4 regions of the Metaplanococcus flavidus genome follow, and region 1 is predicted to be linked to each of the others. Evidence: riboswitches for the same ligand, from Rfam matches in the RefSeq annotation. Region 1 holds a riboswitch; each other region holds the start of a gene.

Region 1 (3,444 bases):
TTTGTTTCGATTAAATTCCGGATTGTTCTTTCAACGCATCTGCTTTTTCTGTGCGTTCCCAAGGCAGATCCACATCTGTACGGCCGAAATGGCCATAAGCTGCCGTTTGCTTGTAAATCGGGCGGCGAAGGTCAAGCATTTTGATGATGCCTGCCGGACGCAGGTCAAAATTGCCGCGGACAAGATCGATGAATTGATATTCACTGATTTTGCCTGTTCCGAACGTATCGATTGAAATGGATACCGGATGTGCAACACCGATGGCATAAGCCAATTGCACTTCACATTTTTCCGCCAGGCCGGAAGCGACAATGTTCTTCGCTACATAACGGGCTGCATAAGCACCGGAACGGTCAACTTTCGTCGCGTCTTTACCGGAGAATGCGCCGCCGCCATGACGTGCATAGCCACCGTAAGTATCTACGATGATTTTGCGGCCAGTCAAACCGGCATCTCCCTGAGGTCCGCCAATTACGAAGCGGCCGGTCGGGTTGATGAAGTATTTTGTTTCATCATCCAGCAAATTTGCAGGAACAACTTCATCGATTACATATTCCTTAATATTGCGCTGGATTTGCTCAAGTGTTACTTCCGGGTGATGCTGAGTGGAAATAACAATTGTATCCACACGAACCGGTTTTTCATTTTCATCGTATTCAACTGTTACCTGGGTTTTGCCATCCGGACGCAGATATGGAAGAATTTCCTCTTTTCTCACTTCCGCAAGGCGTCTTGCCAATTTATGGGCAAGGCTGATCGGCAACGGCATCAATTCTTCTGTTTCATTGGTTGCGTATCCGAACATCAGACCCTGGTCTCCTGCTCCGATATCATCCAATTCTTTATCTGTCATCTGGCCTTCACGCGACTCAAGAGCAACGTTCACTCCGGCGGCAATATCCGGTGATTGCTCATCGATCGCCGTCAGGACAGCACTCGTTTCAGAGTCAAAGCCATATTTCGCGCGGGTATAACCAATTTCCTTAACGGTCTGGCGCACGACTTTCGGTATGTCTACATAAGTTGATGTTGTAATTTCGCCCGCCACGAGAACAAGGCCTGTGGTCACGGTTGTTTCGCACGCTACCCGTGCGTTCGGGTCTTCTGCGAGGATCGCGTCCAGGATTGCATCTGAGATTTGATCACAGATTTTATCCGGATGTCCTTCTGTTACTGATTCTGATGTGAATAATCGACGGTTTGTCAAAAAATGTTCCTCCTTATATCCTGCGAGATTGCTCTCGAAATTGATACGGTACTCGTTTTCCCATGTCAAGCCCGTTCCAAACAAGTTGGATTGAACTTCAAGCCGTTGTGGCCTTTGTACACGAGGATTAAGGGCATGGCATAAAAAAATCCCTCACTCATATATAAATGAGGAAAGGAGAAATCATCATAAGCACCTTTCACTCTTATCGTCCAAGGCCTAAGAGCCTTGCTTCAGGTTTGGCACCAGCGCTGCACGATGCAGCAGGTTGCCGGGTTTCATAGGGCCTGCCCCCTCCACCAGCTCGGAATAAGAGTATCCGTTCAATTTTTCATCATACGGAAACCATTATATGATGTCAACGGTTTTTAATATTTATTCTCAATAAATGCATGAAATCATTACATTAAGGGTATTAAATATGCACAAACGACGAATTTTCAATTCAACCCGCTTATTAGTATAGACTAATCGGGTTAATGTGTTATACTAATGTTCGAATATAACTCTTCCCCAATGCCTTGGGAATAACCGAAAAGGAAGGTACATATATGAACTCAGTTAACTTCGTCAGCGATTTAAAAGACCTATTAAATGGCCCTAATGTCAATACACAATGGTCGGTCCCACAATTAGTAGAGGCGGCAACTTCACGCGGCGAGGCAGTTTTGACCCGCGAAGGTGCAGTAAAAGCCGAAACTGGAAAATACACGGGTCGTTCACCTAAAGACAAGTATATGGTAGTAGAAGATATTTCGAAAGACAAAATTGACTGGGGTACTGTAAATCGTCCGATTTCTTCTGAAGTTTTCGAGAACCTGTATGCTAAAGTCCTTGCGCACCTCAAGCAAAAAGATGAACTTTTCGTTTTCAAAGGCTTCGCCGGTGCAGACCCGGAGTCGCGTCTGCACATCCAGACGATCAATGAATACGCGTGGCACAATCTGTTTGCCCATCAATTATTCATCCGTCCGTCTGCTGAAGAACTGAAAATCCATGATGCTGAATTCACAGTGGTCTATGCTCCTACTTTCCAGGCAAATCCAGTTATTGACGGCACAGATTCCGAAACTTTCATCATCGTTTCCATGGAAAAGAAAGTAATTTTGATCGGCGGCACTGAATACGCAGGCGAAATGAAAAAATCAATCTTCTCGATCATGAACTATATCCTGCCTGAAAAAGGCATCCTCCCGATGCACTGCTCGGCAAACGTTGGCCAGGACGGAGACGTCGCATTGTTCTTCGGTCTGTCGGGAACAGGCAAAACAACATTGTCTGCTGACCAGGACCGTAAATTGATCGGTGATGACGAGCATGGCTGGTCTGATAACGGTGTTTTCAATATCGAAGGCGGCTGCTATGCAAAAACGATCAACCTTTCCCGTGAAAACGAACCGCAGATTTTTGATGCAATCCGTTTCGGTTCGGTTCTTGAAAATGTTGTCGTAGATCCGGAAACACGCATTCCGGATTACGATGATGGGTCTCTGACGGAAAATACACGCGCAGCTTACCCGATTGATGCGATCGACAACAGCATCCATCCATCAATGGCTGGACATCCAAAAACGATCGTCTTCCTGACTGCTGATGCATTCGGCGTATTGCCGCCAATCAGCAAACTGACAAAAGAGCAGGCAATGTACCACTTCCTTAGCGGCTATACTTCAAAATTAGCCGGCACGGAACGCGGCATCACCTCTCCGGAAGCAACTTTCTCGACTTGCTTCGGCTCACCTTTCCTGCCGCTGCATGCAACGGTCTATGCTGAAATGCTCGGCAATAAAATCGACGAGCACGAAGTCGAAGTCTTCCTTGTCAACACAGGTTGGACCGGCGGAGTGTATGGAACAGGAAGCCGCATGAAACTATCTTACACCCGCACAATGGTTCGCGCAGCGATCAAAGGCGAGTTGCAAAACGTCAAGACAGAACAGGAAGCCGTATTCGGCCTCAGCATTCCACAGGAAATTCAAGGAGTGCCGACGGAAGTTCTAAATCCTCGTGATGCCTGGGCCGATAAAGAAGCTTACGATACAAAAGCAAATGAGCTGGCTAAAAAATTCCAGGATAATTTCAAGAAATTCGGCTCCGTTTCAGCTGACATCAGCGCTCAGGGCGGCCCGTTAACAAAATAATGAGCAAAAGCACATTCGGCAGTTTCGCCGGATGTGCTTTTTTGATGCTATTTTTTACTGTTTTTCTGTTTCTTTCATCCAATGTGCCAAAGCAGC
Region 2 (3,444 bases), on a different contig from region 1:
GCGTTTCACAGGCATAAACTTCAAACTCACGCCCCAGTTCCTTGCCAAGATGGAATGGCGCCAGTGCTGTGCCGTATTTCGCCGTTGCAATCGAACCGGCGTTGCAGATCGTCATGACTCTCGAGCGGCCTTCCAATAAATCCAGTGCATGGCCGCCGATGGTGCGGCATGCTTTTTCATCTTCCTCATGGATGCGTTTTGCTTCCGCCAGAATTTGCGCTTTTGCCGCTGCCACTGTTTGCGCCGATCCAATCGATTGCTGCAGCCTGCCAAGTGCCCACACCAGATTGACTGCCGTCGGACGCGATGAACCAAGATAAACCGCATCCTTTTTGACGTAATGATGGAAAACTTCCAATGTTTCTGTGTCATGCCGCTGCACGGCAAGCGCCAATCCGTATGCCGCCGTGATGCCGATGGCCGGTGCGCCGCGGACTTTCAAGGTAACAATGGCGTCATATACATCTTCAATCGTATTGAGTGCAATATATTCCGTTTCGTGCGGAAGTTTCTGCTGATCCAGAATGATCAACTGGCCGTTGATCCATTGAATTGATAAGGGAATCGCCATTTGCTACAGCTCCTCTACCAGCGCCGTCACATCCTGAATGGAAGTCAGTTCGCTGCGTTTTATGATTAATGTCTCCCCGAGTCGGAGAGCCTGTTTTTTGAATTGGATGCGCTGTCCAGCGTCTTCGATGCCGTCGAGATCTTTGACATGAGCCAGGCCGATCGTGCGACGGATCAACTCACAGCCGGCAAAGCCAAGCGCATCCCGGAAGATTTTTTGGAGCACCGATTGCCGGTAACCCGGAACATCCCTAAAGTCTTCAATGCCTTTGCTTTCCCACAGTTCAGTGAAGCGCGTTTCGAACACGTCCCAGGTATTTTCAATATGCCGCACGATTGTCTCCCGTCCTTCTCTGTTCCGCGTAATGCCTTGCACAATTAAGTTCGCAAGGAATAAGCCGACATCAAAGCCGATCGGTCCGTAAAACGCGAATTCCGGATCGATGACTTTGGTTTCATTGTCATCAGCAAAAATGCTGCCGGTATGAAGATCGCCGTGAAGCAATGCCTCCGCTTCCGTCAAGAAGCTGCGTTTCAACTTCGCCGCTTCGAGCTTCAAGCTGTCATTGTTCCAGATCGCCTCAACCGACTGCCGAAGCTCCGGTTCGAAATCGTTCGTCTCGTAGTCGAAAAATGGATCGGTGAACACCAGGTCTTCCGTTATCTTGCACAGTTCCGGATTGGAAAATTCCGCCGCCAGTCGTTTCTTTTCAAATGGATGTAAAGCGAAATCGGATGTATGGAATAAAGTCTGCGCCAGGTATTCACCGATATGAGCGGAAAGTTTCGGATAGCTCTTCCCTTGAATCAGGCCTTCGCGGGCAATTGTCAGATGTGAAAGGTCCTCCATCACTGTGTAGGCCAATTTGTCATCCGTGCCGTACACTGCCGGCACCAGGCCGGCTGCAAACTCGCCGTGCTTCCGGAGTGCCGCCGCTTCGATCGCGGCACGCTTCAGTGTCAGCGGCCAGCTTTCGCCCACCACTTTGGCATAAGGCAGCGCCTGCTTGATGATGATGCCTCTGCCGCTTTCCCGGTCGCTCACGCGGAAGACATAATTCAAATTGCCATCACCGATTTCCCGGCATTCAAGATTTGCGCCTTCCGTCAAAAGCCCTGCCGCCAATTCGATGGCTGCCGCTTCCGTCAAAGGCTCATATGTGGAAATTGCTGTAGTTGTCATGGTCATCTTCCTCTCAAATTCAATATAAAAACGCCTCTTTCCCGAAAGAAAGAGGCGCAGAATAAAGAGGTTCCATGCCTCTTATCTTTCAGAAATAAAATTTCTGATGGAATTAGCACCGTGCCTTGCGGGATGTTCATCCCGGCGCTAAAGCGCCCCTTCTCACGAAGGTATTACGGTCGGTTGCTGGGCGTCATAGGGCCAATTTCCCTCTGCCTGCTCTTGATAAGAGTACTAAAATTTGTATGAAGTTTTGTTATGAGTTGAATCCTATCACGAGTCAGAATTGACTGTCAACAAGATTTTTTGAAATTGTGAAGACCCTTAACATCCCAATTTAGAGACTTTTATAGAAGAAATACGGATAAATTTGTACGGAAATTTTTTTGAAGAATTTATGTTGATTAGTGATCTGCACTTGCCCACTCACTCCTATAAAAATCAAAGCCCTTTAAGCGGATGTTTTTCGCTGTGCGAAAAACTCCAGTGTCTGAAGGGAGCCTTCGCTGGAGGCGAAGGCTTTTCATTTCTTGTTTTATGGTTATGGAGCAGTTTCGTCGGGCTTGTTAAAGGGAGTCTGGTTTCGGTCGAGGTTTCATCTGCTTTTCTCTAAAAATGTTCGACGTTTGAGGAATAATGGCGTTTACTGCCGGCCGATTCTAGGGAATTCAGTGATTTCGAATGGGTTTGCTGCACCAACTGCCGGATCATGAGCGGCACCCACTCACTTCCAACTTTGCAATTTCCCCATCGCCATCTCTCCTTAAGAAGTTTCTCACAATTCCTTGTTGACAGAATTCTTCACACATGGAATAATCAGAATTACTTTATTGCAACAAACCCAACCGAATATCCAATTCTTATTTAGAGCAGGTGGAGGGACAAGCCCTACGAAGCCCGGCAACCGGTCCAGCGATGGACACGGTGCTAATTCTTGCAGCCAGAAGCTATGGCTGAGAAATAAGAAGTCGTTAACGCCCTTAACCTCTTCTTATTTGAAGAGGTTTTTTTATTTTTTATATAAAGGAGTGCAAATATATGAGCAGACTGTCAGCAAGCTACCAGGTATACGGCAAAGCGGGGTCATTTGAAAAGAAAGCGGAAGGCATCGCCCTCGGACTGACGATCGGATCCTGGACCGACTTGCCGCTACTCGAGCAGGAACAATTGAAGCAGCATAAAGGCGAAGTGGTATCGGTGGAGGAATTTCCACAAAGTCCTCATCCACTGAAGCCGGATGCAATCAAAGCACATATCAAAATCTCTTATCCAAGCGCAAACTTCTCGGCGGATTTGCCGGCCATCCTGACCACCGTTTTCGGCAAACTGTCACTCGACGGCGAAGTGAAATTACTGGATCTCGATTTTGAAGAAGGTTTGCTCAAAAAATTCCCGGGACCACGCTTCGGCATCGACGGCATCCGTGGATTGCTCGACGTCCATGGCCGCCCGCTCGTCATGAGCATCTTCAAAGGTGTGATTGGCCGGGACCTTGATTATTTAACGGCACAACTGCGACAGCAGGCGCTCGGCGGTGTCGATCTCGTCAAGGACGACGAAATCCTGTTCGACAATCCGTTGACTCCTTTTGAACAGCGCATCACCGAAGCGAAAGGAGTATTGCATGAAGTCTACACCCAAACCGGCCATCGCACGTTATACGCAGTCAACCTTTCTGGCCGCACATCCCA
Region 3 (3,444 bases), on a different contig from region 1:
TTAACCTCGATAATTTCAAACATATCAATAACTTATATAATCACAAAACAGGCGATGAAGTTCTCAAAGTCCTGGCAAAAAACCTGGAAAAGATTCTGAAGCCCTATGAACTGGCCGGCCGTCTTGACGGAGATGAACTTGTGCTCCTTCACTTGCGCAAGGATGGGGAAGAACTTGACGATTTCCCCCAAAAAGTGAAGGAAGTTTTTGCCCAAGCCATCATTTTGGAAAATTCTCAGGTTATTACTGTAAATGCCAGTATAGGAGTTTCGCTTTATCCGCAGGATTCATCCAACGCCAATGAACTGATTACATTTGCGGAGACCGCAATGCGAAATGCCAAAATACAAAAAGGAACTTCCAATTCGTTTTTCCATTCTGACATGGGAACTGATTTGGCACGTCGGCTATTGATTGAAAGGGACCTGTCAGGAAATCTCAAAGCAAAAGGTTTCCATTTTGTACTTCAACCTCAAATCAATTGCTCAACCGGTGAAACGGATGGTGTTGAGGTGCTTGCCAGATGGCATCATCCCAAACTGGGTCCACTTTCGCCCTTAGAATTCATCGGCATTGCCGAAGAGACTGGAACAATATCCCATTTAACGAAACATCTTCTGAACGAGGTATTTTCATTTTTAAAATACAATCACAAGTTATATCACGGCGTGCCCAGGACGGCCATCAATATAACCCCGTCACTGCTCACAAGCAGACTGTTCTTTGAAGATTTATTCAGACTTATGGACAAATATCAGATCTCATCTGATTGGATTGAAATTGAGATTACCGAAAGTGAAGAACTTACTGTTTCAGAAGTCACACTGGAAAACTTGCTTGCCTGCAGGGCAAGAGGAATTTCCATTGCACTCGACGATTTTGGAACCGGATTTTCAATGCTGGCCTATTTAATGGATTTTCCGATTGATAAGATCAAATTGGATAAATCTTTTATTTCCAAAATTGGATTCAACCTTAAATCGGAGGCTGTTGTTAAATCTCTCATCCAATTTGTTAAAAATATCGGCTGCAAGCTGGTGGCAGAAGGAGTGGAATCGCAAGCTGAGGCTGCGTTTCTCGAAATGAATGGCTGCCTGATCCATCAGGGATATCTATATGATCGTCCTTTACTTCCTGAGACATTCGTCAAATACTATTTATCCGGCGATGAATATGAGAATTCAAAGTCCGGCTGATACACCCTTTTACTTTTTTAAAATGACCGGAAACCACATATCTACCATTAATTTACTTAATTTTCAAAAAATAATTGAAAATAAACTTCCCGATACTCTTTCAAGGCCTGCAACTATATATCTGAAAAAAATAAAAAGAAAATGATTGACTTCTATCTCAAACAGCAATAAAGTAATCATTACAAATTAAATACGTACATCACTTTCTTATCCAGAGAAACCGAGGGACAGGCCCTTTGACGTTTCGGCAGCGGATTCGCTTTATGCGAAAACTGTGCTAATTCCTGCAAATGCGAGTTTTGCATTTGGAAGATGAGAACGAGATGGTTTCATTCCGAAGCCCTCTTTTTTTCTGTTGGACAAGAAAAAAAGAGGGCTTTTTTCGTTCATTTTTGGAAAGTTAGATCTGTACGCAATAGATTTGTATAGGTATTACAGCTAGAGGAGGCGTACAAATGATTGAATTCAAGAAGGTTACCAAAACTTATCAGTCGGGCAAGGAGGACGTTCACGCATTGAACGGCATTGACCTGACTGTCGAAACCGGAGAGATTTACGGAGTGATTGGCTTCAGCGGAGCCGGTAAAAGCTCGCTGATACGCACCGTGAATCTTCTGGAGCGCCCAAGCAGCGGGCATGTGCTGATAAATGGCAAGGACATTTCGAAGCTATCGGCCAGCGAGATCCGGAAAACAAGGAAAGACATCGGCATGATTTTCCAGCATTTTAATTTGCTGAACTCCAAAACGGTTTTCCATAATATCGCGATGCCGCTGATTCTGGCAAATACACCGAAAAGACAAATAAAGGAACAAGTAAAGGAGCTGCTCGATTTCGTCGGTCTTGCCGATCAGGCAGAGAAGTATCCGGATCAGCTGTCAGGTGGACAGAAACAACGGATCGGCATTGCACGTGCTTTGGCCACCAACCCCTCCGTCCTGCTGTGCGACGAAGCGACATCCGCACTTGATCCGCAGACCACGCAATCGATTCTCGAATTGCTGCGCCGAGTCAACCGCGAATACAACATCACGATCCTGCTGATTACCCATGAGATGGGTGTCATCCGGGAAATCTGTGACAAAGTGGCCGTGCTGGAAGCCGGAAAAGTAATTGAACAGGGAACGGTGTTCGACATATTTACGAACCCGCAGCAGCCGACCACGCAACGGTTCGTCCGCTCGGTCATGAACGATGAACTGCCGGAATCGCTGTTGAAGAAAATCCGGGATCCGAATCAGAACCATACCATCTACCGGATTCAATTTATCGGCGCTTCTGTCGGCCAGCCCCTTATGTCCAGAATTTCCCGGGAATACAATTTGGACCTGAACGTATTATTCGGCAATATTACAGAACTTCAAGGGGAACCCTATGGCAATCTGATTGTGGAATTCAACGGACCTGCCAGGGAAATCCAAAAAGCGTTGGCGGACATTCGCTTAAACGAAGTTCAAGCCGAGGAGGTGCGGAATTATGCTAGTTAGTAACGAACAGATCCTGGAAGCTCTTTGGGAAACACTTTATATGACGGGCGTATCCTTTCTTTTCTCTTTACTCGTCGGTTCTGTACTGGGACTCTTATTGGTAGTTACACGGAAAGGCCATCTGCTGGAAAACGAACCGGTATCGAAAGTGCTGAACGCCTTCATCAATATTTTCCGGTCCGTGCCATTTATCATCCTGATGGTTGCCATCATCCCGGTCACCCGATTAATCGTTGGAACATCCATCGGCACATCAGCGGCTATTGTTCCACTCGTATTTTACGCCGGACCCTATATCGCCCGCCTGATTGAAAACTCCCTGCTTGAAGTTGATGAGGGTGTCATTGAAGCAGCAAAGGCAATGGGTGCATCGCCATTACAGATTATTTTCCGGTTCCTGATACCGGAAGCATTAAGCTCACTCGTTCTCGCTTTGACGATTGCGATTGTCGGCCTGATCGGCGCATCCGCCATGGCAGGAGCAATCGGAGGCGGAGGCCTCGGAGATCTCGCCATCACGTATGGCTATCAACGCTTCGACACACTCGTCATGTTTATTACCGTAGCAATTTTGGTCGTCCTAGTACAAGGCGTCCAGTCCGGCGGCAATCTCTTATCAAGGCAAGTGCGTCGACGTTAACACCAATCTATCCTTATTAGTTGAACTAAAAAAGCAGTATTTATATACCAAATCGGCGTTGAGAGAAATCTCTAAAGATATGGAGCAAAACAGCGAAGACTCCCAGGGGCCAAGCGAAGTG
Region 4 (3,444 bases), on a different contig from region 1:
AAATCAGAACGCATTCTTTTAACGGCCAACAAACCTTCTTTTGCATCACATAATTTATATTCTGCAGGCGTCAAAACACCGCTTAACGAAACAACCAGCATATCCCGAAGGATGTCTGTTTTTACAGAAACAGAGCCTCTGCCTAAAAAATCTTTTTCCCATTGTGTCAATGTCTTGCTGATCTCCGCTTCCAAAGATCCTTTTGTCCATTTGGTATGCTCCATCAACTGTCTCCCCTTATATAGAAAAACGGCATATTTCTATTCCTGCAATAAATGCAGAGATAAAAATATACCGTCTTATCCCACTCTTAACCAATGATTCCCCAAACTTTTTCATCCAATCAATAAGTGACTTATTAACTGCCTGCTCAAGCCTGAAACAGCATCTGGTTACCAGTTTAAATTTTACGGCTATTCTGTTGAAGTAATCATATCTATTCTGTTTTATTTTGTCAACAGCGTACTTTTTATGGTGGCGGACATACTGCAAAGACTGTTTTGGCGGTTATGTGCTTCGGTGGAACTGCTGTTTGACTGCAAGGCGTAGACAGCTATGAATATTGCTGGAAATAAAATCCAGTTGAGTAGCTGTTGTCTTCTCACTATATGGAATGTGGATCGTCGTCTTTTGGCAAATTGGGGAATCGCTGATAAAGCTAAGAAAATCGCTGATAAACCTTTAAAAATCGCTGATAAACTCATGAAAATCGCTGATAAAATGAGAATCGATGATAAAAGGAATAAAATCGACGATAAACCTTCAAAAATCGACGATAAACCCAAAAAAATCGACGATAAACTTCAAAAAATCGACGATAAAACTCCAGACACAAAAAGGAAGGCAAGCACATCTCAGCGCTTGCCTTCCTCATTAATTTCACTCACCAAAAATCTCTTCAGAAACCTCTACAATATATCTCAATTTATCCCATTGCTGCTGCTCGGTGAGTTTATTGCCGTGATGGGTTGATGCGAAACCGCATTGCGGGCTGATGCAGAGCTGCTCTAAAGGCACGTATTGAGCGGCTTCCGCGACACGGGCTTTAATGGAGTCTTTATCTTCGAGCTCACCGTTCTTCGAAGTGAAGAGGCCCAACACAACTCGAGGACCGCCAGCCGGAATGTGCTCGAGTGGCTGGAAGCTGCCGGAGCGTTCGTCGTCGTATTCGAGGAAGAAGCCATCGACTTTTTCTTTGGCGAACAGCGTCGGCGCAATCAGCGCGTAGCTGCCTTCGAATGCCCAGTCGGACTGGTAATTGCCGCGACAGAGGTGAGTTGTCACTGCAAGATCTTCCGGTTTGCCTTCCAGTACGCCATTTGTGACGCGCAACGCCAGATCGATCAGGTAATCGCGGTTATATTTGCCGTCGTTGAACGGAATGCCCGGTGCTGAGAGGCCGGCGATATAGACGTCATCAATTTGCAGATAGCGGACGCCTGCATCATAGAAAGTTTGGAAGGCATCGCGATAAGCCTGGATGACATCTTTCGCATATTCTTCCAGATCAGGATAGATGCTTTCGTTACGGATCCCCTGATTGAAAAACTGGTTCGGGCTCGGGATTGTCAGCTTTGGAATGGCGCGGCCGCCGACAATTTCCTTGAATTCAATAAAATCCTGGACGAAGGGATGATTTTCATTGAATGAAATTTTGCCGATGTTGCGGACGTCGTAAGCTTCCGTCTCGACATTTTTAAATTTATAGCCATGTTCCGGCGTGTATCCTTCAAAGCCGTTGATGTGCGCCATAAAATCGGTGTGCCAGAATGTGCGGCGGAATTCACCATCTGTTACAGCTTTCAGGCCGACTTCGATTTGCTTGTCGACGATTCGTTTAATTTCCGTCGTTTCGATTTCGCGTAATTGTTCTGCAGTGACGGTGCCTTCTTTGGAGTCTTTTCGTGCCTGGTGGATGCTTTCGGGACGCAGCAAGCTGCCGACATGATCTGCTTTGAAAGGTGCTTGTACCGTTGTTTTTGCAGTTTCTGAAATTGGGTTTGTCATGTGAAATTCCGGCTTTCTGTTTTTAGTCTGGTTTGCGATATTCAGCTTGCTCTTGACTTGGACTCCCTTTAACCGAGCTCCTTTTCCAATAGAAAAGAGGCTTTCTTCAACAAAGAAGAAAGCCCCTCAAAAAGGAAAGGTTCTTCTCATCTTCTAGGCTCGCGCCTATTGGAAGTAGCACCTTTGCCTTTCACAGGCAGGTTGCTGAGACATCACAGGGCCAAATCCCTCCGTCTCTCTAGATAAGAAATAGATTATTAAGTTAGTTGTTATTGGTTGTTGTTAACAATAAAACAGTTTTCAGATAAATGCAAGGAGAAATTACGTGAAAACTTCACGCGGGAGTATCTGCTAATAGAAATAATCCGCCTTTAAATAAAGATGATAAGTTTAGCCCAAATAAACCAAAATTGTACCGCTGTCGAGGAAACGAAAATAATAATTCATTGCCATGATGGCTCAAGCCTAAAAAAATATATTCAATTGATTATTTCCCACAGTTTTTCCAGCCGCTCGTAATTGTCCAAACCGATCCTCCTTTTCACTTTTCCGCGTTTGGACTCCATGCCGATTTCGAATTCATCGATCAGCAATAACACGTCATAGATAAATTGCATCGGGAACTGGAGTGATAACAGCACCGGATAAGCAAGATAGGCGCTGACATGTTCATAGCCATAGAAATTATCCAGTTCGATGGGCAGCTTTTTCCTGACATATGCTTTTCCTATGTCATGCAGTAAAATGGCCCAGGAAAGAAGCTCCAGTTCCTCCGGGTCAGGGACTTCTTTTTTGATTTCTTCGATGATTTTCCAATTTTGGTGCAGTAAGGCACGCATTTCTGCAGTTTTTGTCATAAATTTGGTTTCTTCGAAGCTTTGAAAAAATGTTTCACATCCTTCATATGACAAAGCCTTATCCTTGAGCTTTGCAGCGTTTATTTCTGCAAGTGGAGGTTTAGAAAGAAAGCGGATACTATCGAATTTTTCATCTTTCCGTGGCAGTTGGAAAGCACGGATATAGCGTTCAATAATAAGTTCAGGAACGCGGTCAGCATCGCTCCGCCGGCTATTGCGCTTTTTCAGCACATCATAGGGAGTGAGAAACACGATTGCTTCCGTTTCAGGCTGAAATTTTTCAATTCTGTTCAAGACGCTTTTTCTTCTCTTTGAGGCCAGATTTGTTGCATCATAAATAACATTGGTTCCATTTTCCAAGTTAAAGGCGGTCTGCTGGTACATTTCTTCAAATGTATGCCGATAATCGGGGGATTCGCCGGGCAGGCGGTTATGACGCATAATTTTATCAGATGACAGATGCACCCAGTCCTCATTGCTGAGAAGAAGTGCGCGGGCATAAGTAGTTTTTCCGCTTCCCGGCAGGCCGATCAGCATGATGAATTTTGTCATAACACACCTTCTTTCAGCTGGGTTGCCT

Evidence for each region. A riboswitch is a leader RNA that binds a small molecule or an ion and turns the genes downstream of it on or off. The one in region 1 is predicted to bind S-adenosylmethionine.
Region 2: linked by a shared signal. The riboswitch ahead of mtnK (S-methyl-5-thioribose kinase) and the one ahead of metK (methionine adenosyltransferase) in region 1 are both predicted to bind S-adenosylmethionine.
Region 3: linked by a shared signal. The riboswitch ahead of ACFQ1X_RS14375 (methionine ABC transporter ATP-binding protein) and the one ahead of metK (methionine adenosyltransferase) in region 1 are both predicted to bind S-adenosylmethionine.
Region 4: linked by a shared signal. The riboswitch ahead of ACFQ1X_RS02270 (5-methyltetrahydropteroyltriglutamate--homocysteine S-methyltransferase) and the one ahead of metK (methionine adenosyltransferase) in region 1 are both predicted to bind S-adenosylmethionine.

Annotation. Positions count from the first base shown of each region.
Region 1 covers NZ_JBHTKI010000006.1:15,367-18,810, reverse strand. The annotation lists gene metK (methionine adenosyltransferase) at 11-1,207, opposite strand; SAM riboswitch class I at 1,410-1,523, opposite strand; gene pckA (phosphoenolpyruvate carboxykinase (ATP)) at 1,759-3,348, shown strand; gene ACFQ1X_RS02715 (alpha/beta hydrolase family protein) at 3,403-3,444, opposite strand, start outside.
Region 2 covers NZ_JBHTKI010000012.1:101,501-104,944, forward strand. The annotation lists gene mtnA (S-methyl-5-thioribose-1-phosphate isomerase) at 1-571, opposite strand, end outside; gene mtnK (S-methyl-5-thioribose kinase) at 575-1,753, opposite strand; SAM riboswitch class I at 1,832-1,985, opposite strand; SAM riboswitch class I at 2,611-2,720, shown strand; gene mtnW (2,3-diketo-5-methylthiopentyl-1-phosphate enolase) at 2,792-3,444, shown strand, end outside.
Region 3 covers NZ_JBHTKI010000022.1:180,288-183,731, forward strand. The annotation lists gene ACFQ1X_RS14370 (putative bifunctional diguanylate cyclase/phosphodiesterase) at 1-1,196, shown strand, start outside; SAM riboswitch class I at 1,401-1,515, shown strand; gene ACFQ1X_RS14375 (methionine ABC transporter ATP-binding protein) at 1,652-2,683, shown strand; gene ACFQ1X_RS14380 (methionine ABC transporter permease) at 2,673-3,323, shown strand.
Region 4 covers NZ_JBHTKI010000003.1:199,399-202,842, forward strand. The annotation lists gene ACFQ1X_RS02260 (DUF2294 domain-containing protein) at 1-224, opposite strand, end outside; gene ACFQ1X_RS02265 (hypothetical protein) at 556-972, shown strand; gene ACFQ1X_RS02270 (5-methyltetrahydropteroyltriglutamate--homocysteine S-methyltransferase) at 880-2,007, opposite strand; SAM riboswitch class I at 2,151-2,256, opposite strand; gene ACFQ1X_RS02275 (AAA family ATPase) at 2,487-3,416, opposite strand.